Regions from separate parts of the Brenneria tiliae genome, predicted to be linked through region 3. Evidence: predicted binding sites of a transcription regulator. Region 3 holds the regulator's gene; each other region holds the start of a gene.
The links. Region 3 encodes PhoB, which activates phosphate uptake and scavenging genes when phosphate is short. Its sites were predicted from a motif close to CTGTCATAAAACTGNCNNAT; they were not measured.
Positions count from the first base shown of each region.

Region 1: the regulator PhoB is predicted to act here: its motif matches at 4,785-4,804, upstream of glpT (glycerol-3-phosphate transporter).
Region 2: the regulator PhoB is predicted to act here: its motif matches at 4,776-4,795, upstream of pstS (phosphate ABC transporter substrate-binding protein PstS).
Region 4: the regulator PhoB is predicted to act here: its motif matches at 4,125-4,144, upstream of serA (phosphoglycerate dehydrogenase).

Region 1 is NZ_JAKPCB010000096.1:170,831-178,353, reverse strand. Features, by position in the region: gene recQ (ATP-dependent DNA helicase RecQ) at 1-31, shown strand, start outside; gene rhtB (homoserine/homoserine lactone efflux protein) at 44-664, opposite strand; gene pldB (lysophospholipase L2) at 847-1,839, shown strand; gene yigL (sugar/pyridoxal phosphate phosphatase YigL) at 1,869-2,669, shown strand; partial or broken gene glpQ (glycerophosphodiester phosphodiesterase) at 2,676-3,265, opposite strand; gene glpT (glycerol-3-phosphate transporter) at 3,338-4,687, opposite strand; gene glpA (anaerobic glycerol-3-phosphate dehydrogenase subunit A) at 4,998-6,719, shown strand; gene glpB (glycerol-3-phosphate dehydrogenase subunit GlpB) at 6,709-7,523, shown strand, end outside.
Region 2 is NZ_JAKPCB010000101.1:41,680-49,202, forward strand. Features, by position in the region: gene MFP24_RS17125 (beta-ketoacyl-[acyl-carrier-protein] synthase family protein) at 1-543, shown strand, start outside; gene MFP24_RS17130 (hotdog family protein) at 536-1,012, shown strand; gene MFP24_RS17135 (3-ketoacyl-ACP reductase FabG2) at 1,009-1,740, shown strand; gene MFP24_RS17140 (beta-ketoacyl-ACP synthase) at 1,740-2,966, shown strand; gene ssp4 (Ssp4 family T6SS effector) at 3,159-4,124, shown strand; gene MFP24_RS17150 (hypothetical protein) at 4,121-4,726, shown strand; gene pstS (phosphate ABC transporter substrate-binding protein PstS) at 4,903-5,943, shown strand; gene pstC (phosphate ABC transporter permease PstC) at 6,148-7,107, shown strand; gene pstA (phosphate ABC transporter permease PstA) at 7,107-7,523, shown strand, end outside.
Region 3 is NZ_JAKPCB010000089.1:13,783-21,305, reverse strand. Features, by position in the region: gene rdgC (recombination-associated protein RdgC) at 1-140, opposite strand, end outside; gene MFP24_RS04065 (SbcC/MukB-like Walker B domain-containing protein) at 287-3,970, opposite strand; gene sbcD (exonuclease subunit SbcD) at 3,967-5,193, opposite strand; gene phoB (phosphate response regulator transcription factor PhoB) at 5,411-6,100, shown strand; gene phoR (phosphate regulon sensor histidine kinase PhoR) at 6,128-7,450, shown strand.
Region 4 is NZ_JAKPCB010000100.1:158,003-165,525, forward strand. Features, by position in the region: gene MFP24_RS15975 (hypothetical protein) at 1-489, shown strand, start outside; gene argO (arginine exporter ArgO) at 617-1,231, shown strand; gene MFP24_RS15985 (oxidative stress defense protein) at 1,388-2,110, shown strand; gene MFP24_RS15990 (LysR family transcriptional regulator ArgP) at 2,122-3,015, opposite strand; gene rpiA (ribose-5-phosphate isomerase RpiA) at 3,218-3,874, shown strand; gene serA (phosphoglycerate dehydrogenase) at 4,171-5,400, shown strand; gene MFP24_RS16005 (zinc-binding alcohol dehydrogenase family protein) at 5,441-6,442, opposite strand; gene ettA (energy-dependent translational throttle protein EttA) at 6,590-7,523, opposite strand, start outside.

The DNA.
Region 1 (7,523 bases), on a different contig from region 3:
CGATCACGTTGATAACGGCGACGACGAGTAGCGTCCGGCCCGCTCAGGCTTTTCTGGCGCTCGCCAGCAGCGTGCCGACCAGGATAAACAGCGAGCCGAAAGTTCGATTCAGTATCCGCATCTGCCGGGCGCCTTTCAGCCAGCCGGCGATACGCTTGGCCAGCGTGGCATAGCCGATCATCACCATAATATCGACGATAATGGTGGTGGCGCCCAAAACCAGATACTGCGCGGCCTGCGGTTGATGCTGGATGATAAACTGCGGAAACAGCGCCGCCAGAAACACGATGCTTTTCGGGTTGGTCAGATTAACCAGCACCGCGCGCTTCAATAGCCTGCGGCGCGGCAGGGTGCTGGCCAGCGCACGCATATCCAGCGAGCCTGCCGCGCGCCACTGCTGGATCCCCAGCCAGATCAGGTACGCCGCCCCCAGCCATTTCAGCAGGTCGAAAATCAGCACGGACTGCGCCAGCAGCGCCCCCAGCCCGACGCCCACCAGCACGATGTGTACCGCCAGACCGATCTGTAAACCGGTTATCGAGGCGATGGTGCCGCGATAACCGTGGCTGATGCCGGTACTCATGGTATTGATGGCGCCCGAACCGGGCGAAAGGCTGAGAATAAGCGTCGTCAGTAAATAGGTTAACCACCAGTCGAAGGTCACTTGCGAATGCTCCCGGAAATTTTTTATGGCGGGCTATCCCTGCCCGCCACCCTACGGGCCGTTGCTACGCAACGTTGAAAATCGCTCCCTGCGATTTTTTATGCCACAATACGCCGATGCATATAGTTGCGCTATAGCTCAAAAGTTCCGATAGCTTTACTGGCCTGCGCCGGAGTGTGTGGATGACTCAGTATCTCAGTAGCCTGTTAACGCGTGAAGCGCAGTTTTCTGCCTTTGCTACCGGGGCGTTGCTGGATTTCTGGCGTCAGCGCGAAGAAGGGGAGTTTATCGGCGTCGATAATGTGCCGATCCGCTTTGTGCGTTTTAGCGCGCCGCAACACGATAAAATCGTCGTGGTGTTCCCCGGACGTATTGAAAGCTATGTAAAATACGGCGAAGTGGCTTACGATCTCTTCCATAACGGCTATGACGTACTGATGATGGATCATCGCGGGCAGGGGCGTTCCGGGCGCCTGCTCGCCGATAGCCACCGCGGGCACGTCGTGCGCTTCAGCGATTATGTGGATGATGTCGAACTGCTGTGGCAACAGCAGATTGCCCCGCAGGCGCATACCCGTCGATTTGCGCTGGCTCATTCGATGGGCGGCGCGATCCTGGCCCGGTTTCTGGCGCGCCAGCCGCAGGCTTTCGATGCCGTGGCGCTCTGCGCGCCGATGTGCGGCATTCATCTGCCGATGCCAAACTGGCTGGCATGGCGCATCGTCGACTGGGCGGAGCGCCGCCCCGCGATACGCGACTATTACGCCATCGGCACCGGGCAATGGCGGCCGCTGCCTTACGTGGTCAATATGCTGACCCACAGCCGCGAGCGCTACCGGCGCAGCGTCAGATTTTATGCGGACGCCCCGGAGCTGCGCGTTGGCGGACCGACCTACCATTGGGTACGCGAAGCGCTGACGGTAGGCCGGGAGTTGCTGGAGCAGGCCGCCGATATCACTACGCCGCTGCTGCTGTTGCAGGCGGAAGAAGATCGGGTGGTGGATAACCGCAGCCAGGATCGGTTTTGTCAGGCTCTGGCGCAGAGCGGTCACCCCTGTGCGGGCGGGGCACCCCGGATTATCAACGGGGCGCGGCATGAGATTCTGTTTGAGAAAGATAACATTCGTGCTCAGGCATTCGAGCTGATTCTGGAGCATTTTGCTCGCTATTATTAAATTACCACCAGAGGTTGGATCTCACCGTTATGTACCATGTCGTAGCTTCCGATTTAGATGGCACCCTATTGTCGCCCGACCATACGCTCTCCCCCTATGCGAAAGAAACCCTCAAGCTGTTGACCGAAAAGGGGATTCATTTTGTCTTTGCGACGGGGCGGCACCATATGGACGTGGCGCAAATCCGCGACGGTCTGGGCATCAGCGCGTTTATGATCACCTCCAACGGCGCGCGGGTGCACAACACCCAGGGCGATTTGATCTTCAGCCATAATCTGGACCCGGACATCGCCCGCGATCTTTACGGCGTGGCGCACCACAACCCGGATATGCTGACGCACGTTTACCGCGACGATGAGTGGTTTATGAACCGTCAGAGCCCGGACGAGGAGCGTTTTTTTAAAGAGTCGGTGTTTAAGTACCAGCTGTTCGAGCCAGGCCTGCTGGAGACCGACGGCGTCAGCAAGATCTTTTTTACCTGCGATTCCCACGAGCAGCTGCTGACGCTGGAAGAGGCGATCAACGCGCGCTGGGGCGATCGCGTCAACGTGAGCTTTTCCACGCTGACCTGCCTGGAAGTGATGGCCGGCGGGGTATCCAAAGGCCACGCGCTGGAGCAGGTGGCGAAGATCATCGGCTTTTCGCTGCGCGAGTGCATCGCTTTCGGCGACGGGATGAACGACTACGAAATGCTGTCGATGGCGGGCAAAGGCTGCATCATGCAAAACGCCCACCAGCGTTTGAAGAATGTGCTGCCGGCGCTGGAGGTGATCGGCAGCAACGCGGAAAGCGCGGTGCCGAACTACCTGCGGGATTTGTTCCTGCGATAACCGCGCTCAGCGCGGCTTGTGCCGATAGTCCACGGCCTTGTCGGGAAAATCGGTGAACAGGCCGTCGACGTCCGCCCGTTGATAAAGAATATGGTAAAGCTGGTCGATGTCCCCGGCATAGGCGGCAATCCGCTTCATGGCGCCCGGCTTGAGCATCCAGTCATAGTCGTTGTTTAGCCACTTTCCGTCGGCCTGTTTTTCATAGGTTTCCTGCCAGTCGGTATAGGCGATAATCTGTATCAGATTCAGGTCCATCTTCATTTCGGGCTGTAGTTCGCTCTTGATGCGTTTAAGCTCCGCGACATCGAAAGATTGCAGGAATACCCGGTCGCTTTTCCGGGGGTAGCCATACTGCTTCAGTACCGTCAGCACTTCGCGGGCAATGTCTCTGCCTTCCTGATGATGGAACCACGGGGCTTTGATTTCAGGATAGATACCGATATTTTTGCCGGTCGAGTGATTCAGGCCCTGAATAAATTCAATTTCTTCTGAAAGGTATGGACGCGAAAGTCGGATTTCCACATGGGAAAACGCTGGGGATAACCTGGTACCCGTTTGCCGTCTTTAATGTCGAACCCTTCGGTAAATTCATGCGATCAAACCTCTTATCTGTTAAGAGAAAGGCGGCGTCGATGGGACGCCGCCAGAGGGATGCTTACAAGACGGGATTATGCCTGTCTGGCTAACTCTTCCTTATGCTTTTTCTCACTGATCATGACGACGATTAGCAGAAGCACCGACAGGATGCTGCCGCCGATCATCACCATAAAGCCGCCGTCCCAGCCGAAGAAGTCCACGGTGTAACCGACGATGGCGCTGGCGGCGACGGAGCCGCCGAGATAACCGAACAGACCGGTGAACCCGGCCGCCGTACCCGCGGCTTTCTTCGGCGCCAGCTCCAGCGCATGCAGGCCGATCAGCATTACCGGTCCGTAGATCAGGAAGCCGATGGTGATCATGCACGCCATATCCACATGCGGATTGCCCACCGGGTTCATCCAGTACACTATGGTGGCGATGGTGACCAGGGTCATAAAGAACACGCCGGTGGCGCCGCGGTTGCCTTTAAACACTTTGTCGGACATCCAGCCGCACAGCAGCGTGCCGGGGATGCCGGCATATTCGTAGAGGAAATAGGCCCAGGAGGATTTGTCCAGCGCGAAATGTTTTACCTCTTTCAGATAGGTCGGGGACCAGTCGAGAATGCCGTAGCGCAGCAGGTAAACAAATACGTTGGCGATGGCGATGTACCACAGCAGCTTGTTGGGGAAAACGTACTGCATAAAGATTTGCTTCGCGGTCAGCTCTTCTTCGGCTTTCTCATCATAATCAACCGGATAGTCGTTTTTATACTCTTCGATCGAAGGTAAGCCGCAGGACTGCGGCGTATCCCGCATCAGGGCAAAGGCGATCAGCGCGACCAGAATGGCGGCAAACGCCGGCATATACAGGGCGGCTTTCCAGTCGTTAAACCAGGCCATCCCCAGCAGGAACAGCAGCGGTGGAATACCGCCGCCGACGTTATGCGCGCAGTTCCAGATAGAAACGATGCCGCCGCGTTCCTTTTTCGACCACCAGTGCACCATGGTGCGTCCGCACGGCGGCCAGCCCATGCCCTGAAACCAGCCGCACAGGAACAGCAGCACGAACATGACCGCAATGCTGGAGGTAGCCCAGGGCACGAACCCCATAAACAGCATGACCGCTGACGCCAATATCAGGCCCGCGGGCAGGAACACGCGCGGATTGGAGCGGTCGGAGACCGAACCCATGATAAATTTGGAAAAGCCGTAGGCGATCGAAATGCCGGATAGCGCGAAACCGAGATCGCCGCGCGAGAACCCTTGTTCGATCAGGAATGGCATCGCCAGGGCGAAATTTTTGCGCACCAGATAGTAAGCGGCATAGCCAAAGAAGATGCCCATGAAAATTTGCCAACGCAGGCGACGATACAGTGGATCGACCTGATCCGCTGCGACGCGGGGCTGGTGTGTAGCGGGTTTAAAAATACTCAGCATTTCTGCCTCCAATACGCCCAAAAACGATAATTTTTTGTTCTATAACGAAGGTAAGACTATCCAATTTCGCCCTTTTCATCTGTGAGTTATCGCTCAAATGTTACATTTTTATGAAGGTATGACATTTTTTCTTACTTACATTAACAAGGCTTATGCAATTATGGAATTGATTTTGGTGACACCCATCACATATGTGACTTTTAATGACTATTCAATTTTCGTTTTATGTTCGTTTTTGCTCTTTATCAAACATTAACCTTGTATTTTGTGTCCCAATAGCGCCAGGTCAGGATCCGCGAGAAGAGGGCGTATGCAAAATAAGGGGTCATACCGGGAAACCGATGTCATTGTGATTGGCGGTGGAGCGACGGGCGCGGGAACCGTGCGGGATTGCGCGCTGCGGGGATTGCGCTGCCTGTTGATCGAACGCTTTGATATCGCCACCGGCGCCACCGGGCGCAACCATGGTTTGCTGCACAGCGGATCGCGCTATGCGGTGACGGACGGCGAGTCCGCGCGCGAATGTATTGAAGAAAACCAGGTGCTCAAGCGCATAGCCCGCCACTGCGTGGAGCCGACGGACGGCCTGTTTCTGACCTTGCCGGAAGACGACCTCGCCTATCAGGGCCAATTTATCGCCGCCTGCCGACAGGCGGGGATCAACGCCCAGGCGATTGATCCCCAGGAGGCGCTGCGTCTGGAGCCCGCCGCCAACCCGGCGCTGATTGGCGCGGTTCGGGTGCCGGACGGCACCATCGATCCTTTCCGCCTGACCTCGGCCAATATCATCGATGCCACTGAGCACGGCGCCGAGGTGCTGACTTATCATGAGGTTATCGGTTTGATCCGCCAGGGCGACCGCATCACCGGGGTGCGCGTATTCGACCATAAAAACGCCGTCGCCGGCGAGATCTACGCCCAGGTGGTGGTCAACGCCGCGGGGATCTGGGGGCAACATATCGCCGAGTATGCCGATCTGCGCGTACGCATGTTCCCGGCGAAAGGGGCGTTGCTGATTCTGGGACACCGTATCAACAACATGGTGATTAACCGCTGCCGCAAACCGGCCGATGCCGACATTCTGGTGCCGGGAGACACCATCTCCCTGATCGGCACTACCTCGACCCATATCGATTACGATCAGATCGATAATATGACGGTCACGCCCGCGGAAGTGGAAATCCTGATGCGCGAAGGCGCCAAACTGGCGCCGCAGCTGGCGGATACGCGCATTCTCCGCGCCTATGCGGGGGTGCGTCCGCTGGTGGCGAGCGACAGCGACCCCAGCGGGCGCAGCGTTAGCCGCGGCATTGTGCTGCTCGACCATGCCAGCCGCGATGGTCTGGAGGGTTTTGTTACCATCACCGGCGGTAAGCTGATGACCTACCGGCTGATGGCCGAGTGGGTGACGGATAAAATCTGTGAAAAGCTGGGCTGCGACGTGGCCTGTACCACGGCGCAGACGCCGTTGCCCGGTTCGGAATCCGGCACGGAACGCGCGGCGGAACCTCAATCCGCCGGGCGCCGCTCCGCCTCCGTCGGGCATTTCTCCGCGCCGAAAAGCCCGCTATCGGACTCCCAAAACAGCGCCTTTCCGTTGTCCGCGCCGCTGCGCGGATCGGCGATTTACCGCCACGGCGAACGCGCCGGGCGTCTGTTGTCCGGCGAGCGTCTGGACGGCAGCCTGGTCTGCGAGTGCGAAGCCGTTACCGCCGGCGAAGTGCGTTACGCGGTGGAGTCGCTCCAGGTTAATAATCTGATTGATTTACGCCGCCGCACCCGCGTCGGGATGGGAACCTGCCAGGGCGAGCTTTGCGCCTGCCGGGCCGCGGGATTGCTGTGCCGGCTGGGGCAGTCGACGCCGGAGCAATCCATCGTCCAGCTCAGCCAGTTTCTCAATGAACGCTGGAAAGGCATTCGCCCGGTCGCCTGGGGCAATACCCTGCGTGAAAGCGAGTTTACCAGTTGGGTATATCAGGGGTTGTGCGGCCTGACGGCCGATGATGCGCGGGAGGAACAGCATGCGGTATGACGCGGTTATTATCGGCGGCGGGCTGGCGGGGTTAACCTGCGGCATCCGGCTGTCCGAACAGGGCAAACGTTGCGCTATCGTCAGCGCCGGGCAAAGCGCCCTGCATTTTTCTTCGGGCGCGCTGGATTTGCTCGCCTGCCTGCCGGACGGACAGCCCGTCGACCAGCCGTTAAGCGCGCTGGACGAGCTGGCCCGGCAGGCGCCGCGCCATCCCTATACGCTGATGGGCGCCGAGCGGATCGCCGCCCTGTTGCCGGAGGCTCAGGCGCTGCTGGTTCGCTGCGCCATGCCGATGCTGGGCGACTATCGGCACAATCATCTGCGGATGACGCCGCTGGGCAAGTTTCGCCCCTGCTGGCTCAGCCAGCCGGACAGCGTGACCCGCGGCCTGGCCGGCACCGCTCGCTGGGAGCGCCCGCTGGTGGCCGGCATTGAAGGATTTCTGGATTTCCAGTCGCGTATGGTGGCCGGGACGCTGCAGTCGCAGGGCATCGCCGCCCGCAGCGATGATGTCAAACTGCCGGTGCTGGATCGGCTGCGCCGCAACCCCAGCGAGTTCCGGGCGGTGAATATTTCCAGGGTGCTCGATCTGCCGGAAAATCTGGCGGCGCTGGCGGAAGAGCTGACGGTATTCGCCAGCGGCAATGATGCGGTGATCATGCCCGCCTGTCTGGGGCTGGACGGACCGGCGGCGCTGGACGGGCTGCGCCAGGCGCTTGGCAAGCCGGTGCTGCTGCTGCCGACGTTGCCGCCTTCGTTGCCGGGACTGCGTCTGCATCAGGCGCTGCTGCGCCGCTTTCGCCG
Region 2 (7,523 bases), on a different contig from region 3:
CGCCGCAACGGGATTACCATTGGCGAAGGGGCCGCCTTGATGCTGATTAGCGGCGAGCCTGACGGCGTATCGCTGCTGGGCGTCGGCGAATCTTCCGATGCGCACCATATGTCGGCGCCGCATCCCGAAGGGGAAGGCGCGGCGCGGGCGATCCGCATGGCGTTGGCGCACGCCGGGCTGCGGCCCGAGGATATCGGCTACATCAATCTGCACGGCACGGCGACGCGCCTTAACGATCGGATCGAGGCGAAAGTGGTGCAGTCAATCTTTGGCGAGCGCGTGCCCTGTAGTTCCACCAAGCACCTGACCGGCCATACGCTGGGCGCGGCGGGTATTTGCGAGGCGGCCATCTGCTGGCTGCTGCTGACGCGCGATCTTCCCTTGCCGCCGCAGGATTTTTCACAGGGCGCGCGGGATGAAACGCTGCCGCCCTGCGGTTTGCTCAGCGAACCGGGGCGGCTTGCCCGCCCGGTCATCCTGTCCAACTCCTTTGCCTTCGGCGGCAATAACGCCTGCCTGATTGTGGGGAAAGCCCATGGCTGACTATCTGCCGGCGGCGAGCTATCTGCCCCACGAATCGCCGATGGTGCTGGTGGACGAGGTGATGCACGTCGATAATGAACGCGCCCGCTGCCGGGTGGCGGTGAGCCGCGACGGCATTCTGGCGCCTTTTCTGGATAGCGCGGGGCATCTGCCCGCCTGGTTCGGCATTGAAATCATCGCCCAGACGATTGGCGTGTGGGCGGGCTGGCACGCTCGCCAAAACCATGATCAAAAACCGCGTCCCGGCATGCTGCTGGGCGGGCGGGGCTATCGCTGTCGGCAGGCGTTTTTTCCCGCCGCGTCGCAGCTTGATGTGAGCGTGACCCTATTGATGCGTGATGAAAAAATCGGCTGTTTTGACGGCGAAATCAGGATTAACGGTGAAAAATACGCCTCCGGCAGGCTCAATACCTATCAGCCCGACGACCACGAATTAAAGCAACTTTTAGCACAGGGAAAAGAGTCATGACGCGTAGCGTGTTAGTGACCGGCGCCAGTAAGGGGATTGGTCGAGCCATCGCCCTGCGCCTGGCGGCGGATGGTTTTACCGTCGCGGTGCATTACCACCGCGACAGAGACGGCGCTGAAGATACGCTGCGCCGCATCCTCGACGCCAACGGCGCCGGCCGTATCCTCGGGTTCGATATCGCCGACCGGGAGGCGTGCCGCGCGGTTATCGGGCAGGATATCGAGGCGCACGGCTCCTATTACGGCGTGGTCAGCAATGCCGGCATTACCAGCGACGGCGCCTTTCCCGCGCTGGACGACCACGCCTGGGACAGCGTGATCCACACCAATCTCGATAGCTTCTATAACGTGATCCACCCCTGCGTAATGCCGATGATCGGCCTGCGCCAGGGGGGGCGCATCATTACCCTGTCCTCGGTTTCCGGGATAATGGGCAACCGCGGGCAGGTTAACTACAGCGCGGCGAAGGCCGGGATTATCGGCGCTTCCAAGGCGCTGGCCGTCGAGCTGGCGAAGCGGAAAATTACCGTCAACTGCATCGCCCCCGGATTGATCGATACCGGCATGATTCAAATGGAGCCGCCAGCCGTTGCAGAAGCGATGAAAATGATCCCCATGAAACGCATGGGGCAGGCGGATGAGGTCGCGGGGCTGGCGAGCTATCTTATGTCCGATATCGCCGGATACGTAACGCGTCAGGTGATTTCTATTAACGGAGGGATGCTGTGATGCGTCGTGTGGTGGTAACGGGAATGGGCGGCGTAACCGCGTTTGGCGAGTCCTGGCAGCGCGTGTCCGACGGCCTGCGCGCCGGGCGCAATGCGATACGCAAGATGCCGGAGTGGCGGGTGTACGACGGTCTGAATACGCAGCTGGGCTCGCCGATTGATGATTTCACGTTGCCGGAGCATTACACTCGTAAACGCATTCGCTCCATGGGGCGCGTCTCGCTGATGGCGACGCGCGCCACCGAGCTGGCGCTGCAACAGGCGGGGCTGCTGGAGCATCCGGTATTGACCAGCGGGGAAACCGGCATCGCCTACGGCTCGTCGACGGGCAGCACCGGTCCGGTGAGCGATTTCGCCACCATGCTGACGGAAAAGCATACCAACAATATTACCGGCACCACCTATGTACAGATGATGCCGCACACCACGGCGGTGAATGCCGGGCTGTTCTTCGGCCTGCGCGGCCGCGTTATCCCCACCTCCAGCGCCTGTACCTCCGGCAGCCAGGCGATTGGCTACGCCTGGGAAGCGATTCGCCACGGCTACCAGACGGTGATGGTCGCCGGCGGCGCGGAGGAGCTGTGCCCTTCGGAGGCGGCGGTGTTTGACACCCTGTTCGCCACCAGCCAGCGCAATGACGCCCCGCACACTACGCCGTCGCCTTTCGACGCCGGGCGCGACGGGCTGGTGATCGGCGAGGGCGCCGGGACGCTGGTGCTGGAAGAGCTGGAGCACGCGCAGGCGCGCGGGGCGACCATTTACGCCGAGCTGGTGGGGTTCTATACCAACTGCGACGCGGCGCACATCACCCAGCCGCAGCGCGAAACCATGCAGATTTGTATCGAGGGTTCACTGCGCTGCGCGGGGCTGAGCGCCGGCGATATCGGTTATATCAATGCGCACGGCACGGCGACGGATCGCGGAGACGTGGCGGAAAGCCTGGCGACGGCGGCGGTTTTCGGCGACGCGACGCCGATTTCTTCCCTGAAAAGTTATTTCGGCCACACCCTGGGCGCCTGCGGCGCGCTGGAGGCCTGGATGAGTATTGAAATGATGCGCGAAGGCTGGTTCGCCCCCACCCTCAATCTGCGGCAGCCGGCGGAAGACTGCGGCGCGCTGGATTATATTATGGACGAGCCGCGTTATATCGACACCGACTATGTGCAGTCCAATAACTTTGCCTTTGGCGGCATCAATACCTCGCTGATTTTTCGCCGCTGGAGGTAAATTGGGATAACGGGGCAACCGATCCGTCAGGCAAATAATAAAGCAGGGTATCGGGATATCGCCGCGGTCAGCGCGCGATATCCCGCGAAAAGCCATGGCCGCTTTCCGGCATCTTGCAATCTATTGTGGGTAATAAGAGAATGCGGGAGCATATATAGTCGCTAATTTTCCCCAACGGATGGAGATAGATAAATGACTGCGCTGAATTATTCTGCTGAACATGGATTAACGAATTACGATTTTTCCCGATGGATGGGAAATGGCGCCGGGGCGGACTTTGATTTTAAAGCGCTGGGGCAGGCGATGGATTGCCATCGCACGTTCAATCAGGCCGGCATCATTTTCAATGATGGCGCCCGCAGTTTTCTGGTTCGCCCTTCTCGCCGCTATGCCAATCCGTCGCATAGTCAGGTAACGCATGTGGTTGTCAGCAAAGTGCCTCAATTTAATAGTCACTTTACGGAAAAGAGCATCAAAGAGGCTGTATCTTCACCTTCATTGGGGGTGGAAATTGCATCAACGGCATTATCCTGTGGCGCTTCGTTACTAACTGCTGCTGTTTTTATTTTCGGATCTTCGGCTATGCCTATCACTGCTGGCGCCAGTGGTGCATTAGCTGTTCTTGCTTATGCGGGCACGATGGCGACGGGGGCTCAATGTATTAACGGTACATTGCGCGTAGTAGATATTGGATTATTAGATTCTCAAACGGTTAGCTGGTTGGATTCAGAGGATTGGTATATAGCGACTTCAACGGCTTTGGATTTGATCTCGCTTGCGGCGGCGGGTGGTGCGCTGAGAGAGGTATTAAGAACATATAACGCCATGAAATCTATATCATCGCTGAAAGTTCGTGACTGGTTAAAAACCTATCCGCGTCAGGATCGCGCTCGTCTTACAGAGCAAATTATCAAAGCTCAAAACCCTGGCATTTCCAATAAAGAAATTAAAGCGATGATTCGTGCAGGAATCTATCCGAAGCGTTTTCCTGTTGAGCCTGTTCAAAGAGAATTGCAAAAACAGTTGATCAATACACTTAATAGCGCAATGGCATTTACCGGAAGCGCCGTTAGCGGTGTGGTTGCCGCGCCTGGTAATGTGCGACGTACAGGAAATTATGTTTTGGGCACTCTTCAGTCTCTGGCGACAATAAAATGAAGTGGATAGAGCTCATTGTTGGCAGCACTTTTCAGGATCTCATCGCTCATGGGAAAGAGATTGATACGGCAATCCGGCAAGGGGGATATACGCTGACCGAGCGCTCAACGCGGGAAATGGAAGACTATTTTGATAAACCCCTTTATGAACAGGCGATTCCCCACCCTTTTGCTGCCGGTGGAATTTACCTCATTTTACTGGTAGCGTTTTCAGTAAATATGGTATTTACGTTATATTCTTTCCATCTGGCGCCAGTCGTTTTTATATCGATATATTTTGGCGCCATGTCGATTTTCTTAATCATTTTACTTTCTGCCGCTCGTTTTATCGCGCGTGGGCAGGTGCAGGGATTAGTTTTTTTTAATTATCTATTTATTATTGTTTTTTTTATGTTGATTGCCACATCAGGATACACCGCCTTCGTTGAAGGATTGCATGATACGAAAAAAGTGATTTTCTTCATTGGTGAATTCGTTGTGCTTTGGTGCTGTCGCTGGTTAATGAATAGCCGCGCTTTTTTTATCTTTGCGTTGTATTGCAGAACGAAGCGCCTTGCCCATGCTGCAAAACAGGTCAGAATGCGCAAAATAAGCAAAACGTAAATTTGTCGATAAGCGCGTGTTTATCGTAAAAGCGTCTGTATCGTCCGCTATGTCATAAAACTGTCACATTACATACATTTTACTGTCACCCAACTGTCCTATTTTTCCTCCTGCACACTACACTCTGATTAATCACGATTTCGGGTCGACATTTTTGCTATCCCACAGGAGGGATTATGAAAATCATGCGTACCACTATTGCCAGTATCGCCGCGGCGGCGTTTTCGCTGACGGCGGTTTCCACCTTTGCCGCCGTCAATCTCACCGGCGCCGGAGCGACGTTTCCCGCGCCGGTCTATGCCAAATGGGCCGACACCTATCAGAAAGAAACCGGCAATAAAGTCAACTATCAGGGCATCGGATCGTCAGGCGGCGTAAAACAGATTATCGCCAAGACCGTGGATTTCGGCGCGACGGATGCGCCGCTGTCCGACGATAAGCTGGCGCAGGATGGTTTATTCCAGTTCCCGACGGTTATCGGCGGCGTGGTGCTGGCGGTTAACATTCCGGGCATCAAATCCGGCGATCTGACGCTGGACGGTAAAACGCTGGGTGATATCTATCTGGGTAAAATCAAGAAGTGGAACGATCCCGCCATCACCAAACTGAACCCGAACGCCAAGCTGCCGGATCAGGATATTGCGGTGGTGCGTCGCGCCGATGGTTCGGGCACCTCTTTCGTGTTCACCAGCTACCTGGCGAAAGTGAATGCGGAATGGAAGGAAAAAATCGGTTCCGGCTCCACGGTTAACTGGCCGACCGGTCTGGGCGGCAAAGGCAACGACGGGATTGCCGCGTTCGTTCAGCGTCTGCCCGGTTCCATTGGCTACGTTGAATACGCCTACGCCAAGCAGAATAATCTGGCCTACACCAAACTGGTTTCCGCGGACGGTAAAGTCGTCAGCCCGACCGGGGAAAGTTTCAGTAATGCGGCCAAAGGCGCAGACTGGAGCGCGTCTTTCGCTCAGGATCTGACCAACCAGAAAGGCGAGGATGCCTGGCCGATCTCTTCAACCACCTTTATTCTGGTGCAGAAACAGCAGCCTAAAGCCGAGCTGGGCGCCGAAGTGCTGAAGTTCTTTGACTGGGCTTATACCAAAGGCGGCGATGAGGCAACGGCGCTGGATTATGCTATTTTACCCGCTGAAGTGGTAGAGCAGATCCGCGCCGCCTGGAAGGCCAATATCAAAGACGGCAGCGGTAAAGCACTGTATTAAAAATAACCGGCATCAAGATAATTAGTATTAAAAACAATTGCATTAAGCATAATTGTACTAAAATCGTACCAGGTTCCTTGTGTTTGATCGCAAGGCCGTTAGCTAAGTTGCTGCTGGATTGATAATGGGGCAAAGAGGTCACCAGATCTCTTTGCCCCAACGGCACTTTGGTATCAAACGCGGTTAAATTGAGAAGAGAGACGCATGGCTGAGTACAAGCCAACTATCAAAGCCCCCGGGAAACATGGCGATATCATTTTTGGCGCGCTGGTGAAACTGGCCGCGCTGGTGACGCTGTTGTTGTTAGGGGGCATTATTGTTTCCCTGATTGTGGCTTCCTGGCCCAGCATCGAAAAATTTGGCTTTTCCTTTCTGTGGACCAAAGACTGGGATGCGCCGGCCGAGCAGTTCGGCGCCCTGGTGCCGATCTACGGCACCATTGTCACCTCGCTGATCGCCCTGATTATCGCCATACCGATCAGTTTCGGCATCGCGCTGTTTTTGACCGAGCTGGCGCCGGGCTGGCTGCGGCGTCCTCTGGGCGTCGCCATCGAGCTGCTGGCCGCCATCCCCAGCATCGTCTACGGCATGTGGGGGCTGTTTGTTTTCGCGCCGCTGTTCGCCAAATATTTCCAGCAGCCGTTAGGCAGCGTGCTGTCCGGTATCCCGATTGTCGGCGCGCTGTTCTCCGGTCCGGCGTTTGGCATCGGCATTCTTGCCGCCGGGGTGATTCTGGCCATCATGATTATTCCGTACATCGCGGCGGTGATGCGCGACGTGTTTGAACAGACGCCGGTGATGATGAAAGAGTCCGCCTACGGTATTGGCTGCACCACCTGGGAAGTCATCTGGCATATCGTTCTGCCTTACACCAAGAACGGGGTGATCGGCGGCATTATGCTGGGGCTGGGGCGCGCGCTGGGCGAAACCATGGCGGTGACCTTTATTATCGGCAATACCTATCAGTTGGATAGCATATCGCTGTATATGCCCGGCAACAGTATTACCTCGGCGCTGGCCAATGAATTCGCCGAGGCGGAGTCCGGCCTGCATACCGCCGCCCTGATGGAGCTGGGGCTGATCCTGTTTATGATTACCTTTATTGTTCTCGCGTGCTCAAAGTTGATGATTATGCGTCTGACAAAGAATGAGGGGACGCGCTGATGGCTGCGTTAAACACGGAACAACAAGCGTCGCTGGCGCGTTCGCGACATAAAATGCAGGCCTGGCGGCGTCAGAAAAACCGCATAGCCCTGTGTTTATCCATGGTCACCATGGCGTTCGGCCTTTTCTGGCTGGTGTGGATCCTGTTTTCAACCATCAGCAAAGGGATGGACGGCATGTCGCTGGCGTTATTCACCGAGATGACGCCGCCGCCGAATAGCCCGGGCGGCGGGCTGGCGAACGCCATCGTCGGCAGCGGCCTGCTGATCCTGTGGGCGACGGTATTGGGCACGCCGCTGGGGATTATGGCCGGTATCTATCTGGCGGAATACGGGCGGAAATCATGGGTCGCCGAAGTGATTCGCTTTATTAACGATATCCTGCTTTCCGCGCCGTCCATCGTGGTCGGGCTGTTC
Region 3 (7,523 bases):
GACACCCAGCCGCTTTTCATCATGTCCTGACTGCCGCACGGCGTGAAGGCAAAGGCGCTTAACTGTTTTTCCATCTCATCCGCCGCCAGAACGACGTCGCGGTTCAGGCGGTAAATCATTAAATTTTTAAACCACAGCATGGTGTTATCCCTGACTGGGCGCGCAGGCTTGCACGCGGGTTCATTAATGCAGCGCGCATGATAACGAATTCGGGCGGGCGATGCAGAATAAAATCAGCTTATCCCCGTCATACTTCAAGCCCCATACGCGTTCGCCGCGGCCTGAACTAAAGCGCGAATTCCGGCGCCAGCCGGCTGATGCCCAGGCCGTTAACCTTGGCGACCTTAATCTGTACGGGAATGCGCTCTTTCATCGCTTCGACGTGGCTGATGACGCCGATGGTTTTACCGCCGGCGTTGAGGTTATCGAGGGCGTCCAGCGCGGCGTCCAGCGTTTCCGCATCCAAGGTGCCGAAGCCCTCGTCGAGAAACAGCGAGTCGATGCTGGTTTTATTGCTCACCAGATCGGAGAGCGCCAGCGCCAGCGCCAGACTGACCAGAAAACTTTCCCCGCCGGAAAGCGTGCGGGTATCCCGCAGCGCGTCGGCCTGCCAGGTATCCACGATCTGCAGCTTCAACTCGTCATTGGTCTGGCGCTGCAACAGATAGCGGCCGTGCAGGCGGGCAAGCTGCCGGTTGGCCAGATACACCAGATGATCCAGCGTCAGCCCCTGGGCGAATTTGCGGAACTTATCGCCTTTCTGGGAGCCGATCAGCTCGTTCAGACAGCTCCAGTCGTCATAGTGCCGCTGGCTTTGGGCGATTTCCGCCAGCAGCGCCTGCTGATTCTGGCGGTGACGCTGGTCGGCGGTTAATTGCTGACGCATTTCCCCCTGCTGCTGAAGATTGCTTTTCAGCGTTTCATTTAATTCGCCCAGCCTGTGCTGCACCGAGGAGAGGGCGGCTTCCGCCGCCAGCGTTTGCGGGCGCTGCTGCTGATGGGCGGTCAGAAGCCGCTCCGCCTGTTGATACAGCGCGGTCGCCTGTTGCCATTGCTGATGCAGTTTTTCTTTGCGCTCGCGCAGTTCGTTACGCTCCCGCTCATCCAGCAAGGCGCGTTGAAATGCCTCTTCATCCGCGAAAACGCTGTGTTGCAACGCCTGGGCGAAATCCTGCTCCGCCTGCCGCCGCAGCGCGGCGACGCGGGTTTGTTGCTGCTGTACGCCGGTTAATTCGCCGGTCAGGCGGTCCAGCGACGACTCCGCCTGCTGGCGCTGCGCCTGAATTTCCCGGCCGGCCTGTTCGCACTGCCGGCTTTTTTCACGCAGTTGGGCGCTGACTTCCGCCGTCGATTTATCACCGAAAAGCTGTTGCCGCTGCCGTTGGGATTCTTCCAGCGCGCTGGCGTGCGACAGCAGCTGTTGCCGTAACGCCAGCAACTGCTGTTCGCCAAGCTCGATGGTTTTGGCAAGATGCTGACGCTCCGCCTCCAGCGTCGCCGCGCCGTTCGATAGCCGCTGTTGTTCCTGCTCGGCCTCTTTCCAGACCCGCCACTCTTCGGCGCGTTGCGCCAGCCAGCTCTCCTGTTGCGCCGTTTCCGGCACGGCAAGGGAGAAATCCGCCAGCGTTTTTTCCATTTCCTGCCGATGCCGTTTCTGCTGCTCCGCGCTCTGTTGCTGCGCTTGCCGCAGCTCGGAGAGGGCGTTTTTCAGCGTTTGCCGCTGCTGGGTGTTCAGCGCTATCTGCTGCTCCGTCTGTTGCAGCAGGGTATTTGCATTGGTCAGTGAATCCTTACTTTCCTGCCGATGCCGCTGGGCCTGCTCGCGCAGCGCAATCTGCCGTTGAAGCTGCTGTTCCTGGGTTTCGCACTGCGCCAGCCACGCGGTTAATTCGGCGAATTGTTCGGGGGCGTAATCCCCCGGTAAGCGCTCACTGACCTCGCGCCACTGTTGCAGCAACGTCTGATACTCCTCATCCATGCGTCCGCGATCGTTGTGCAACTGGTCGATCTGTTGTTGCAATGCCGCCAGCTGCGCCTCGACGTGCGCCAGCGCGCTTTCCGACTGGCCGACCTCTTGGCTCAGTTGGAGCAGGCGTTGTTCGGTTTCCGAGGGCTGCAGCGCCTGATAGCGTTCAACCGCCGGGTGGTGCGTCGAGCCGCACAGCGGGCATGCTTCTCCCGGTCCCAGTCGCCGTCTTTCCTCTTCCAGCGCTACGATGCGAATTTCCAGCCGATGATTTTTATCCACCTCGGCCAGATGCTGACGGCGTAGCTCAAGCTCCGTGCTCTGCCGCCGGCGCTGTTCCTCCAAGCCGACGCGCTGTTCCTGCAACTGCGTTTGCCGGGTTGCCGACTGCTCCCTGCGCGAAGCGAGCCGCTGGAACAGCTCGCCGAGGGTGGCCAGGCGCTGGCGATCGGGCCGCCGGTCGATAGACTGGCTAAGCTGCTGGTACAGATCGCCGATCGGCTGCCGGCTGTCCGCTTCCTGCAACGCCTGCTGATGCTGGTCGAACCGTTGCTGCGCATGGCTGACCGCGCCGTGCTGTCCGCCGCGCCGGGCGGCCAGCGTGTCCGCTTCCTGGTTCAGCTGCGCCGTCTGTTGCTCATAGCGCGCCTGTTTTTGGCTCAGGTTCGCCAGTTCTTCTACCAGCTGCTGCTGCCGCTGAAACTGGGTGCGCCACAGCGAAAGGTATTCCCCCCAGCGCTGATGATGCGGGTGCCGTTGGCGATAGTCGTGGATCTGCTCCAGCCGTTGCCGGGCGGACTGGTACTGCCGCTCCGTTTGTTCCAGCTTGCGGCGATCGTCCCGCTGGCGCGCCTGCGTTTGCTCCAGTTCCTGCTGCTGTTTGTCCCTCTGCTGGCGCAGGGTGTCGATCTGGTGATCCAGCGGAATGATGCGTTCCCCGATCAGCGTCTCCTGCTGCTGGCGGTGGTCGGCGTGCCGGCGCAGTTCTTGCTGCGTTTTATCCTCTTGCCGGCGCAGCGCCAGCAGAACGCTCTCCTGGGTTAGCCGCTGTTGCGTCAGGGCGGCGAGCTGCTTTTGCAGCGCCGCGGACTCGGCGTGGCAACGGTCCCGCTCCTGCTGGAGCGGCCTGAGTTTTTCCGCCGGTTCGCTTTGCGTCAGCCGTTCGAGCGCCGGCTGCGCCTGCCGCATCTCCTCCTCCGCCGCGGCGAGCCGCTCTTTGCCGGCGGTCAGCGATTGCTGATGTTGAGCGAGTTGTTCAAACCAGCGCTGATGAGTTAGCGCTTGCTCACGCTCGCTAATCAGCGCCTGCTCCCGTTGCGTCAACGATGACAGCTGCGCCTCCAGTTGCCGGCGCTGTTCGTCATCCAGCAGTTCGATGCCCGCCGCGCGCGCCTGCAGGGTATCCAGGGCGATTCTGGCCTGTTTGTGCCGGTCGAAAACGCGCTCGGAAATCAGCCCGTATATATCCGTGCCGGTCAGTTCCTCCAGCAGTTCGGCGCGCTCGTTGGCGTCCGCATTCAGAAAGGCGGCGAATTGCCCCTGCGATAACATCATCGAGCGGGTAAAACGGCCGAAATCCAGCCCGGTGATGGCGGCGGTCATCTCCAGCTTTTCGGTCAGCTTTTCACACAGGATCGTGCCGTCATCCATGCGCGCCAGTTCGGCTTTCGGCGTTTGCAGGTTGCCGTCCGGGGAGTTTCTGGCCCGGCGCTGGCTCCAGAAGGCGCGATAACCGACGCCTTTGACCTCGAACTCCACTTCCGCCAGGCACTCCGCCGTGTTGCGGGTCATCAGCTCATTCTGGCTGGCGGAAATGTTTTTCAGCCGCGGCGTCGCGTGATACAGCGCCAGGCAGATGGCGTCGAGCAGCGTGGTTTTTCCCGCGCCGGTGGGGCCGGTAATGGCGAACAGGCCGTTGCTGGCAAAGGGCTCGCGAGTGAAATCAATTTTCCATTCCCCTTTCAGGGCATTGAGGTTTTTTAACCGCAGGCTGAGTATTTTCATGCGGCGGGCTCGCTATTTTCCAATTCATCCATCACCTGATCGAACAGCGTGCGTACGCGCTGCTGACGGCTCTCTTCCAGATCGGCGGCGCTCGCCAGCCGGCGTTCGAAAACCTCGTGCACCGTCAGCTCGTTCAGCGTCTCTTTCTGCTGGCGCACTATCGCCTGCAGATGTTGTTCGCGGGCGCGGCGCAACAGCAGCACTTCGACGGGTAAACCGTCGGTCAGCGTCTGAATGCGTTTCTGCATATCGCTCAGATAATCCTGCGTGGTGATTTCAATATCCAGCCACACCGGCTTTTCGCCCTGATAATCGCTGAAGGCGGCCAACTGCCGTTCTATTTCCGCCAGATCGCCTTTGATAAGGCGCATCGGCTGGGTGGCCGGCACCGGGAGCGCCTCTACCGTCGGCGGACTGCCCGGCGCCAAATCCACCAGATAAACCGATTTCCGGCTGCTTAATTCATCAAAGCTCAGCGGGATGGGGGAGCCGCTGTAGTAAATGGGCGCGCTTTTCGTCACCCGCTGCGGGCGGTGAATATGGCCGAGGGCGATATAGTCCGCCGGCGGAAAAGCCTGCGCCGGAAACGCATCCAGCGTACCGATATAGATATCGCGCACGGAATCGGAGGCGGTGACGCCGACGGTGGTCAGGTGCCCGGTGGCGATGATGGGCAGCGGCAGCCCCAGAATATCGCGCTGCCGGCAGGCCGACTGGTAACACTGCCGGTAATGCGTGGTGATGGCGTCCAGCAGGGCCTGCTGTTTTTCATCGCCGGATTGCCCGGCCCGGCTGGCGATCAGATCGCGCGGGCGTAAAAAAGGGATGGCGCACAGCAGGGCGCCGGGCTGATTCCGGCGGTTTTCCAGCACCAGCACCTGTTTGTCGACGTCGCCGTCGACGCTGGCGATAACCCGGGTATTGAGGCAGGCCAGCAGATCCCGCGATTCGTTCAGCGTGGCGACGGAATCATGGTTGCCTCCCAGCACCACCAGCCGGCAGCCGGTGCGCTGCATATCGACCACGAAACGGTAGTACATTTCCCGCGCATAGCTCGGCGGCGAACCGTTATCAAAGATATCCCCTGCTACTATTACCGCATCCGCCTGCTGCTGTTCGACCTGTTCCAGCAGCCAGTGCAGAAAAGCCTGATGTTCGGCCGCCCGGCTTTTGGTGTAAAAATACTGTCCCAGATGCCAGTCGGCGGTGTGGATAATACGCATGGAACTCCCTGAACGGCATGTAATCGCAATGCGGTTGATTATAAACAGCCATCGGGGCACTGTCGTGGCGAAAACCGAAAGTTTGGAAAGCGGCTCGAAAATGCGTCGGGCCGTTATTGTGCGAGGTTGAAAAAATCCTTTTAATAAATCTGTCACAAAACTGACGCATAATGCCTTCCGCATGCAACGGCGACGATGATTAATGGCAGGATTAATGATGGCTAGACGCATATTGGTCGTGGAAGATGAAGCACCGATTCGGGAAATGGTATGCTTCGTACTGGAGCAGAATGGTTATCAGCCGGTCGAGGCCGAAGATTATGACAGCGCGGTAACGCAACTGTCGGAGCCTTTTCCAGAGCTGGTGCTGCTGGACTGGATGCTGCCGGGCGGTTCGGGCCTGCAGTTTATCAAGCATATGAAACGCGAGGCGCTTACCCGCGATATCCCGGTTATGATGCTGACCGCGCGCGGCGAGGAAGAGGACCGCGTGCGTGGGCTGGAAGTCGGCGCGGATGATTACATTACCAAGCCGTTTTCCCCCAAGGAGCTGGTGGCGCGAATTAAGGCGGTGATGCGCCGCATTTCGCCGATGGCGGTTGAAGAGGTGATTGAAATGCGCGGATTGAGCCTCGATCCCTCCTCCCACCGGGTGACGACGGAAGAACTCGCGCTGGATATGGGGCCCACGGAATTTAAACTGCTGCACTTCTTTATGACGCACCCTGAGCGGGTTTACAGCCGCGAGCAGTTGCTGAATCATGTGTGGGGCACTAACGTTTATGTGGAAGATCGTACCGTTGATGTGCATATCCGCCGGCTGCGCAAGGCGTTGGAAACCAGCGGGCATGACAAAATGGTGCAGACCGTTCGGGGAACGGGGTATCGTTTTTCAACGCGTTATTGAAGGTTGCCGTAGCGGAGAAACATTAACGTGCTAGAACCTCTCTCATGGAAAAGGCTGGCGCTGGAGTTGGCTTTTTTTTGTCTGCCCGCGCTATTACTGGGATTGATCTTCGGCTATCTGCCCTGGTTTCTGTTAGCCGCCGTTCTGGCGGCGCTGTGCTGGAATTTTTATAACCAGCTTAAACTCTCCTATTGGCTGTGGGTCGATCGCAGCATGACCCCGCCGCCCGGCCGCTGGAGCTGGGAACCGCTGTTCTACGGTCTTTATCAGATGCAACTGCGCAACCGGCGGCGGCGGCGCGAGCTGGCGCTGTTGATTAAGCGTTTTCGCAGCGGCGCCGAATCCTTGCCGGATGCGCTGGTGATCACCACCGAAGAGGGCGCCATTTTCTGGTGTAATCATCTGGCGCAACACCTGCTCAGCTTCCGCTGGCCGGAAGATAACGGGCAGAATATCCTCAACCTGCTGCGTTATCCCGAATTCGCCGACTATATGAAAAGGCGGGATTTCAGCCGTCCGCTGACGCTGCAGCTGAATAACGCCCACCACGTCGAATTCCGCGTGATGCCCTATTCGGAAGGGCAACTGCTGATGGTGGCGCGCGATATTACGCAGATGCACCAGTTGGAAGGCGCCAGACGCAACTTTTTCGCCAATGTGAGTCATGAGCTGCGCACCCCGCTGACGGTATTGCAGGGCTATCTGGAGATGATGCAGGATGAAACGCTGGATAACGCCCTGCGCAACAAGGCGCTGAATACCATGCAGGAGCAAACGCGGCGTATGGACGGACTGGTAAAACAGCTGCTGACGTTATCGCGTATCGAAGCGGCGGCGGCGATCGATCTCAACGAGAAGGTGGATATGCCGCTGATGCTGCGCGTCTTGCAGCGTGAAGCCCAGGCGCTGAGCCAGGATCGCCACGAGCTGGTTTTTCGGGTGAATGAGCAACTGCAGATTTTCGGCAACGAAGAACAGTTGCGCAGCGCGGTTTCCAATCTGGTCTACAACGCCGTTAACCATACGCCGACGGGCACGCGTATTGAGGTTTGCTGGCAGAAAACGCCGCAGGGCGCGCAGTTTCAGGTGAGCGACAACGGGCCTGGGATCGCCGGTGAACATCTGCCGCGCCTGACGGAGCGCTTTTATCGCGTCGATAAGGCGCGTTCGCGGCAGACCGGCGGCAGCGGATTAGGGCTGGCGATCGTCAAACACGCGCTCAGCCACCATGATTCCCGGCTGGAGATCCTCAGTGAGCAGGGGGCCGGTTCGCGCTTTGTGTTTACGCTGCCGAATCGGCTGATTGCGCCTGCGTCCGCGGCTGAAAATACCGTGAAACCCTTAGCCTGACGGCGGCGGACGCCATTGCTTAACCTTGAGACGGGGGGGAGGCATAAACTTGAAATTTACTCAATCACGGTGA
Region 4 (7,523 bases), on a different contig from region 3:
TTTTGGCTATTGTTCGGGGCGATATTCACCTGGTTTTATATCAAACCGCTACGCTGCGAAAGGGATAAGCGTATTTTCTGGTTATGGAGCATCAGCCTGTGGCTGGTGCTTTTTGGCCGCGGCATCAGCTGGGGGCGCAATTATCTGCCGGATGCGCCGAGGATCTATTTCCGGGCGATATCCGTCGTGCTGATAGGCGTTCCCCTGCTGATGCTCTTACTTCCCTCTATCAGGCGTGAAATCATCCGGCGTTTGCAAACGGAAACCCTGCCGGTTTGGGACATCGGGCTGATGGTGAGCTGTTATCTGATTTCCGACGTGATAGAGCATCAGCGCCTGTTGGCGTTTCTGTTTGTGTATGACGAACGGTATAAAAATATGATGGAAGAGCTGTACGAGCTGCCGTTTATGCTTTCGCTGTTTTTTATCACTTTCTTTCTCCAGAAGAAGGAGCGTGCGTCTTCCGTTTTCCCGCCCCGCGATCCCTGAGAAGGTTAATCTTTCCTCTTTGTTATTAGGGTTTCTAATGTGTTATTAGAAATTTAAATTTCCATTAATATAAAGCGCTCCATAAACTGCCGCTCATCTCAACCATGATTGTTGCAGGGAGACGGTGATGTTGGCGGTGTATCTACAGGGATTTATTCTTGGCGCGGCAATGATTCTGCCCCTGGGCCCGCAGAATGCGTTTGTCATGAATCAGGGGATTCGGCGGCAATATCACCTGATGATTGCGCTCCTGTGCTCGCTTAGCGATGTGGCGTTGATTTGCGCGGGCGTCTTCGGCGGCAGCGCGTTGCTCAGCCAGTCTTCATTACTGATGGGGCTGGTGACCTGGAGCGGCGTCGCTTTTCTGCTGTGGTACGGCTGGGGCGCGTTCAAGACGGCATTCAGTAAGGATTTGGCGCGGGTCGAAAGCGCGGTGATGAAGCAGAGCCGCGGGCGCATTATGGCGACCTTGCTGGCCGTCACCTGGCTCAATCCGCATGTCTATCTGGATACCTTCGTGGTGCTGGGCAGCCTGGGCAACCAGTTTGCCGATCGGGCCCGCGGCTGGTTTGCGCTGGGAACCATCACCGCGTCTTTCCTGTGGTTTTTTGCTCTGGCGCTGTTGGCGGCCTGGCTGGCTCCGTGGCTGAATACGCCGCGCGCGCAGCGGGTGATTAACCTGTTCGTCGGCGTGGTGATGTGGGGAATTGCCTTCCAGTTGGCGCGCTACGGCGGGCAATAAATTACCCGGCTTTAGCCCCAGGTTTCGGAAATTCACCTATATTTTGTTGTGTCGGCCGCGCGGTATGCTGTCCGTTTACCGCCGCGGTGGAAAACAGACGACGGTAAGCCGTTCAGGCGGCCGTCTCGGCGACAAAATATCAATAAAGGAGACATTGTGAAGCTAAAAGTATTGGCATTGGCCGCTATGGTCGGTTTAGGCGCCCCGGCTGTCGGCCTGGCCGCGGAATTGCCGGACGGCCCGCATATCGTGACGTCGGGCACCTCCAGCGTTGATGCCACGCCGGATATCGCCCGTCTGGCGATTGAGGTCAGCGTGTCGTCCAAAGATGCCGCGGATGCGAAAAAACAGGTTGATGCCCGCGTCGCCCAGTATTTTGATTTTCTGGCGAAAAACGGCATTGAAAAGAAAGATATCAATGCGGCCAACTTACGCACCCAACCAGAATATGATTACCAGAAGAACGGCGGTGCGGTGCTGAAAGGATATCGCGCGGTGCGTCAGGTCGAGGTGACGCTGCGCCAGTTGGATAAGCTGAATGAGCTGCTGGATGGCGCGCTGAAGTCCGGTCTGAATGAAATTCGCACCGTCGATCTGGGGGTGGCCAATCCGGATACCTACCGTGACGAGGCGCGTAAAAAGGCCATTGAGCAGGCAACCAGTCAGGCGCAATCCCTGGCTCAGGGATTTAACGCCAAGCTCGGACCGATTTACAGTATTCGCTACCACGTCGCCAACTATCAGCCCATGCCGGTGGCCCGGATGTTTAAAACGGCGGATGTGGCGGCTCAAAGCGAAGCGGCGCAAACCTATGAACAGCAAACCATCCACTTTGACGATCAGGTCGATGTGGTGTTTGAACTGCAGCGGAATCCGTAAACTAACGGCGTTTAAGACTGTCGTAGCACCTGATGCCCGTGCGCCAGCAGGGCATCGGTAACCTTTCTCATCATCCTGCTTTCCGGGGCGAAACGGTGCCAGTAGAGCATCCGGCGCTGAAACAGCCCCGGCGTCAGATCAATCAGTTCGTTGTCGGCCAGTTCTTTCTCGATTTGCAGATGCGGGATCATACAACAGGTAGTGCCCTGGCGGGCCAGCTGCACGAAGGCTTCCGAAGAGTTCACGATATGGCAGGGGACGCTGCCGGGGGATAAATCGAAGTTTTGCTGCAGGAACGCCTGATGCATATCATCAAGATGATCGAATGCCACCGCCGGCGCGCGTAGCAGCGCCGAGCGCGTCACGCCGTTGGGAAAATAGCGGGCGGCGAAGGCGGGGGAGGCGACAAACAGGTAGTCCAGGGCGCCCAGTTTATCCACCAGACAGCTTGGCAGCGGCTGTGGCTGAATACTCACCGCGCCCACCACTTCGCCGCGGCGTAATCTTTCCTGGGTCCGGGTTTCGTCCTCCACCTGCAGGTTGAGCCGGATGGGCGAGTCCGCCAGCACCGGTTGCAGGGCCGGCAGCAGCCAGGTCGCCAGACTGTCGGCGTTGATCGCCAGCGATAGCAGCAGCGGAATATCGCTGCTGGCTTCATTACCCAGCCACTCTTCTTCCAGCAGCTCGACCTGATGCAGCAGCGCCAACAGTTTCTGTCCTTGCTCGGTGGGGCGGGGAGGGATGGTCCTGACTAACAACGGCTGACCGAACAGATTTTCGAGTTGCTTGATGCGCTGGGATACCGCCGATTGCGTGATGCATAACTTCTGCGCGGCGCGCTCAAAACCCCGTTCGCGGATAACGGCGTCCAAAGCCTGAAGCGTTCGATAGTCCGGGCGTTTCATGAAAGTAAAAATTCCTCTGAACGAAATCTGTTTTTTTCACTATGCCACATTTTGCGCTTTTCCATGCAGAAATCTTATATACCTGCGGCGGCGATAAAATAATGCGCCGGCGGCGGGGGGAATTTACGCCATTTCCCCCCATGGGTGTTCTATAATACGCACACGTTTTCGTACTTTCGTAGCTATGGGCCTGAAACAGACTATGACACAGGATGAACTGAAAAAAGCAGTTGGCTGGGCGGCGCTTGATTACGTTCGCCCCGATACCATCGTTGGGGTGGGAACCGGTTCGACCGCCGCGCATTTTATCGATGCGCTGGGGTCGATCAAACGGCAGATTACCGGTGCGGTATCCAGTTCCGATGCCTCGACGGCCAAACTGAAAAGCCTGGGGATCCCGGTTTTTGACTGTAACGAGGTGGATTCCCTGGACGTGTACGTCGACGGCGCGGACGAGATCAACGGGCATATGCAGATGATCAAGGGCGGCGGCGCGGCGCTGACCCGGGAAAAGATCATTGCCGCCATCGCCCGTCAGTTTATCTGCATTGTCGATGAGTCAAAACAGGTGGACGTGCTGGGTAAATTTCCGCTGCCGGTTGAGGTTATCCCGATGGCCAGGGCTTATGTGGCGCGCGAACTGGCCAAAATGGGCGGACAACCGGAATATCGTCAGGGCGTGGTGACCGACAACGGCAATATTATTCTCGATGTTCACAACCTGAACATTATGGATGCGGTTGCCGTTGAGAATCACATTAACGGCATTGCCGGCGTCGTCACCGTAGGGCTGTTCGCCAACCGCGGCGCGGATGTGGCGCTGGTCGGTACCTCGACGGGGGTGAAAACGGTCAGGTAACGCTCCCGCCGTGCCGGGCGCGGGCGGATTGCCGCGCCGGAAAATTTTTTGTATAAAAATGAATTTGTCGTCAATAGCTCATTTTTGGCACTTAATATCACTTTTTCTTATTTTGTTTATCGTCGATATGGCGATGTGCCTATTTAGCCATATTTTTTGCCAGAAATGTTGAGCGCTCCTGCAACGAGCCGTACGCGAGAGGCAATCGGTTGTATTGATGGCGGCGTAATTTTTGTTATGTTGGCAGAGGTTGTTTACAAACTGCCGCATCTGAAGTCTGAAAATAAGGTCGGGAAATGGCAAAGGTATCATTAGAAAAAGATAAGATTAAGTTTCTGTTCGTTGAAGGCGTGCATCAGAGCGCGCTGGAAAATCTGCGTGCCGCGGGTTACACCAACATCGAATATCACAAAGGCGCACTGGAACCGGAAGCGTTGAAAGCCTCCATCCGCGACGCGCATTTCGTCGGTATTCGCTCGCGTACGCATCTGACGGAAGACGTTTTCGCCGCCGCTGAAAAACTGATTGCGGTCGGCTGTTTTTGTATCGGTACCAATCAGGTTGAGCTGCCGTCGGCGACAAAACGCGGCATTCCGGTATTCAACGCGCCTTTTTCCAATACCCGCTCGGTAGCTGAGATGGTGCTTGGCGAAATGCTGCTGCTGCTGCGCGGCATTCCGGCGGCGAACGCCAAAGCGCACCGCGGCGTCTGGCACAAGCTGGCCGTCGGCTCCTATGAAGCGCGCGGCAAGAAGCTGGGTATCATCGGCTACGGCCATATCGGTACGCAGTTGGGCATTCTGGCGGAAAGCCTGGGTATGCACGTTTATTTCTATGATATCGAAAGTAAGCTCCCGCTGGGGAATGCTCAGCAGGTTCGCCATCTTTCCGATCTGCTGAATATGAGCGATGTGGTCAGCCTGCACGTGCCGGAAACGGAAAGCACCCAGAATATGATGGGGCCCGAAGAGCTGGCGCTGATGAAGCCGGGTTCGATTCTGATTAACGCTTCGCGCGGTACGGTGGTTGATATCGCCGCGCTGTCCGAGGCATTGACCAGTAAGCATATCGTCGGCGCGGCGATTGACGTTTTCCCGCAAGAGCCGGCATCCAACAGCGAGCCGTTCCTGTCACCGCTATGCGAGTTTGATAACGTGTTGCTGACGCCGCATATTGGTGGTTCAACGCAGGAAGCTCAGGAAAATATCGGTGATGAAGTCGCCGGAAAGCTGGCTAAATATTCGGACAATGGCTCCACGCTGTCCGCGGTCAACTTCCCAGAGGTTTCGCTGCCCGTCCATGGCGCCCGCGCCCGCCTGCTGCACATTCATGAAAACCGCCCGGGCGTTATCACCAAGATTAACCAGATTTTTGCCGAACAGGGCATCAATATCGCCGCGCAGTATTTGCAAACCAGCGCGGAGATTGGTTATGTGGTGATTGATGTTGAAACTGACTGCGCGCACACGGCGTTACAGCTGATGAAGGCGATACCCGGCACTATCCGTGCCCGCCTGTTGTACTGATCCGCTGTTGACCAGCCCCTTGCGGGGCTGGTGTTTCCCGTCAAAAAGCGATAACCACCTTGCCGCGCATATGTCCTTCCAGCACTTTCCGATGAGCCTGGCGCAGCGTTTCAACGCTCAGCCCCTGCAGGGTTTCGCTTGCCGTTCCCTGTAATTTTCCCGTATCGACCAAATGGGCGACCTCCTGCAGAATTTCTCCCTGCCGGCTGATATCGGGCGTGTTGAACATGCTGCGGGTAAACATGAATTCCCAATGCAGCGCGGCGCTTTTCAGCTTCAGGGCGTTTTGATCGAGCGGACGCTGATTTTCCACGATGGTGCAGACGTGTCCCAGCGGGGCGATCAGTTTGCCGATGGCATCCCAGTGGCCGTCGGTATCATTCAGGCAGAAAATATAGTCCACCTGTTTGATGCCTTCTTTTTCCAGCCCGTCAATCAGATGGCGATAATCGACCACCAGATGCGCCCCGGGCTGGCGACACCATTCCGCCGAATCAGGGCGCGACGCCGTGGCGATGATTTTTACCGGGCTGCGCAGGGCGGCAAGCGAAATCGCCAGCGATCCTACGCCGCCGGCCCCGCCGATAATCAGCAGCGTTTTTTCTTCATCCGCCTGCTGGATTTTCAGATGTTCAAATAAGCCTTCCCAGGCGGTAAGGGAGGTGAGCGGCAGCGCCGCGGCCGCGGGCCAGTCCAGCGAGACGGGTTTATGCGCCGCGATGCGGGCGTCGATCAACTGATAGGTACTGTTGCTGCCGGGGCGGGTAATGTCGCCGGCGTACCATACTTCGTCGCCCACCCTGAAATTGCCGACGGCGTTGCCGGTTTTCACCACCACGCCGCTGGCGTCCCAGCCGAGGATGCGCGGCTGTTGTAAACCGTTTTGGCGCAGTCCGGCATGCACTTTGGTATCGACCGGGTTAACGGAAACCGCTTTGACCTCCACCAGAAGATCGTATTCTCCCGGCTCGGGGATTTCCTGAGTAATGGTGATCAAGTTTTCCGGCTGCCGGGGGTCGACGGCTATTGCATGAGCGGTCATGGCGTGGTTCCTCTTTGGTTTATTACTGCATATGACTTGCTTAATACACAGTGTAGAACGGCATGGTGCCGAGAGGATAACGCGTTTTTTCGATTATCGCTCCGCAGGGGAGAGCAAAACGGCCCGCAAGCGCGGGCCGTCGGGCGTTTACTTGGCGATCTTCTTGTATTTGATACGGTGCGGCTCCAGCGCGTCGGCGCCGAGCGTGCGCTTTTTGTACTCTTCGTATTCGGTAAAGTTGCCTTCGAAGAACTCCACTTTCCCTTCATCCTGATAATCCAGAATGTGGGTGGCGATACGGTCGAGGAACCAGCGGTCGTGCGAGATCACCATGGCGCAGCCGGGGAATTCCAGCAGGGCGTTTTCCAGCGCGCGCAGGGTTTCGATATCCAGGTCGTTGGTGGGTTCGTCAAGCAGCAGAACGTTGCCGCCCACCTGCAACAGCTTCGCCAGATGCAGACGGCCGCGCTCGCCGCCGGAGAGTTCGCCGACGCGCTTACCCTGGTCGACCCCTTTGAAGTTGAAGCGGCCCACGTAGGCGCGGCTTGGCATCTCGGTGCTGCCGATACGCATGATATCCTGCCCGCCGGAAACCTCCTCCCACACGGTTTTACCGTTGTCCATCGCGTCGCGGAACTGATCGACCGACGCCAGCTTCACCGTTTCACCCAGTTCGATGGTGCCGCTATCCGGCTGTTCCTGGCCGGACATCATGCGGAACAGCGTCGATTTACCGGCGCCGTTCGGCCCGATGATGCCGACAATCGCCCCTTTAGGCACCGAGAAGGAGAGCCCGTCGATCAGTTGGCGTTCGCCATAGGATTTGCTCAGGCCGACGACTTCAACCACTTTATCGCCCAGGCGCGGACCCGGTGGAATAAACAGTTCGTTGGTTTCGTTGCGTTTCTGGTATTCCGTGCTGTTAAGCTCTTCAAAGCGCGCCAGACGCGCCTTGCCCTTGGATTGGCGACCTTTGGCTCCCTGACGCACCCACTCCAGCTCTTTCTCGATGGATTTGCGCCGCGCCGCTTCGGAAGAGGCTTCCTGCGCCAGACGCTGATCTTTCTGCTCCAGCCAGGAG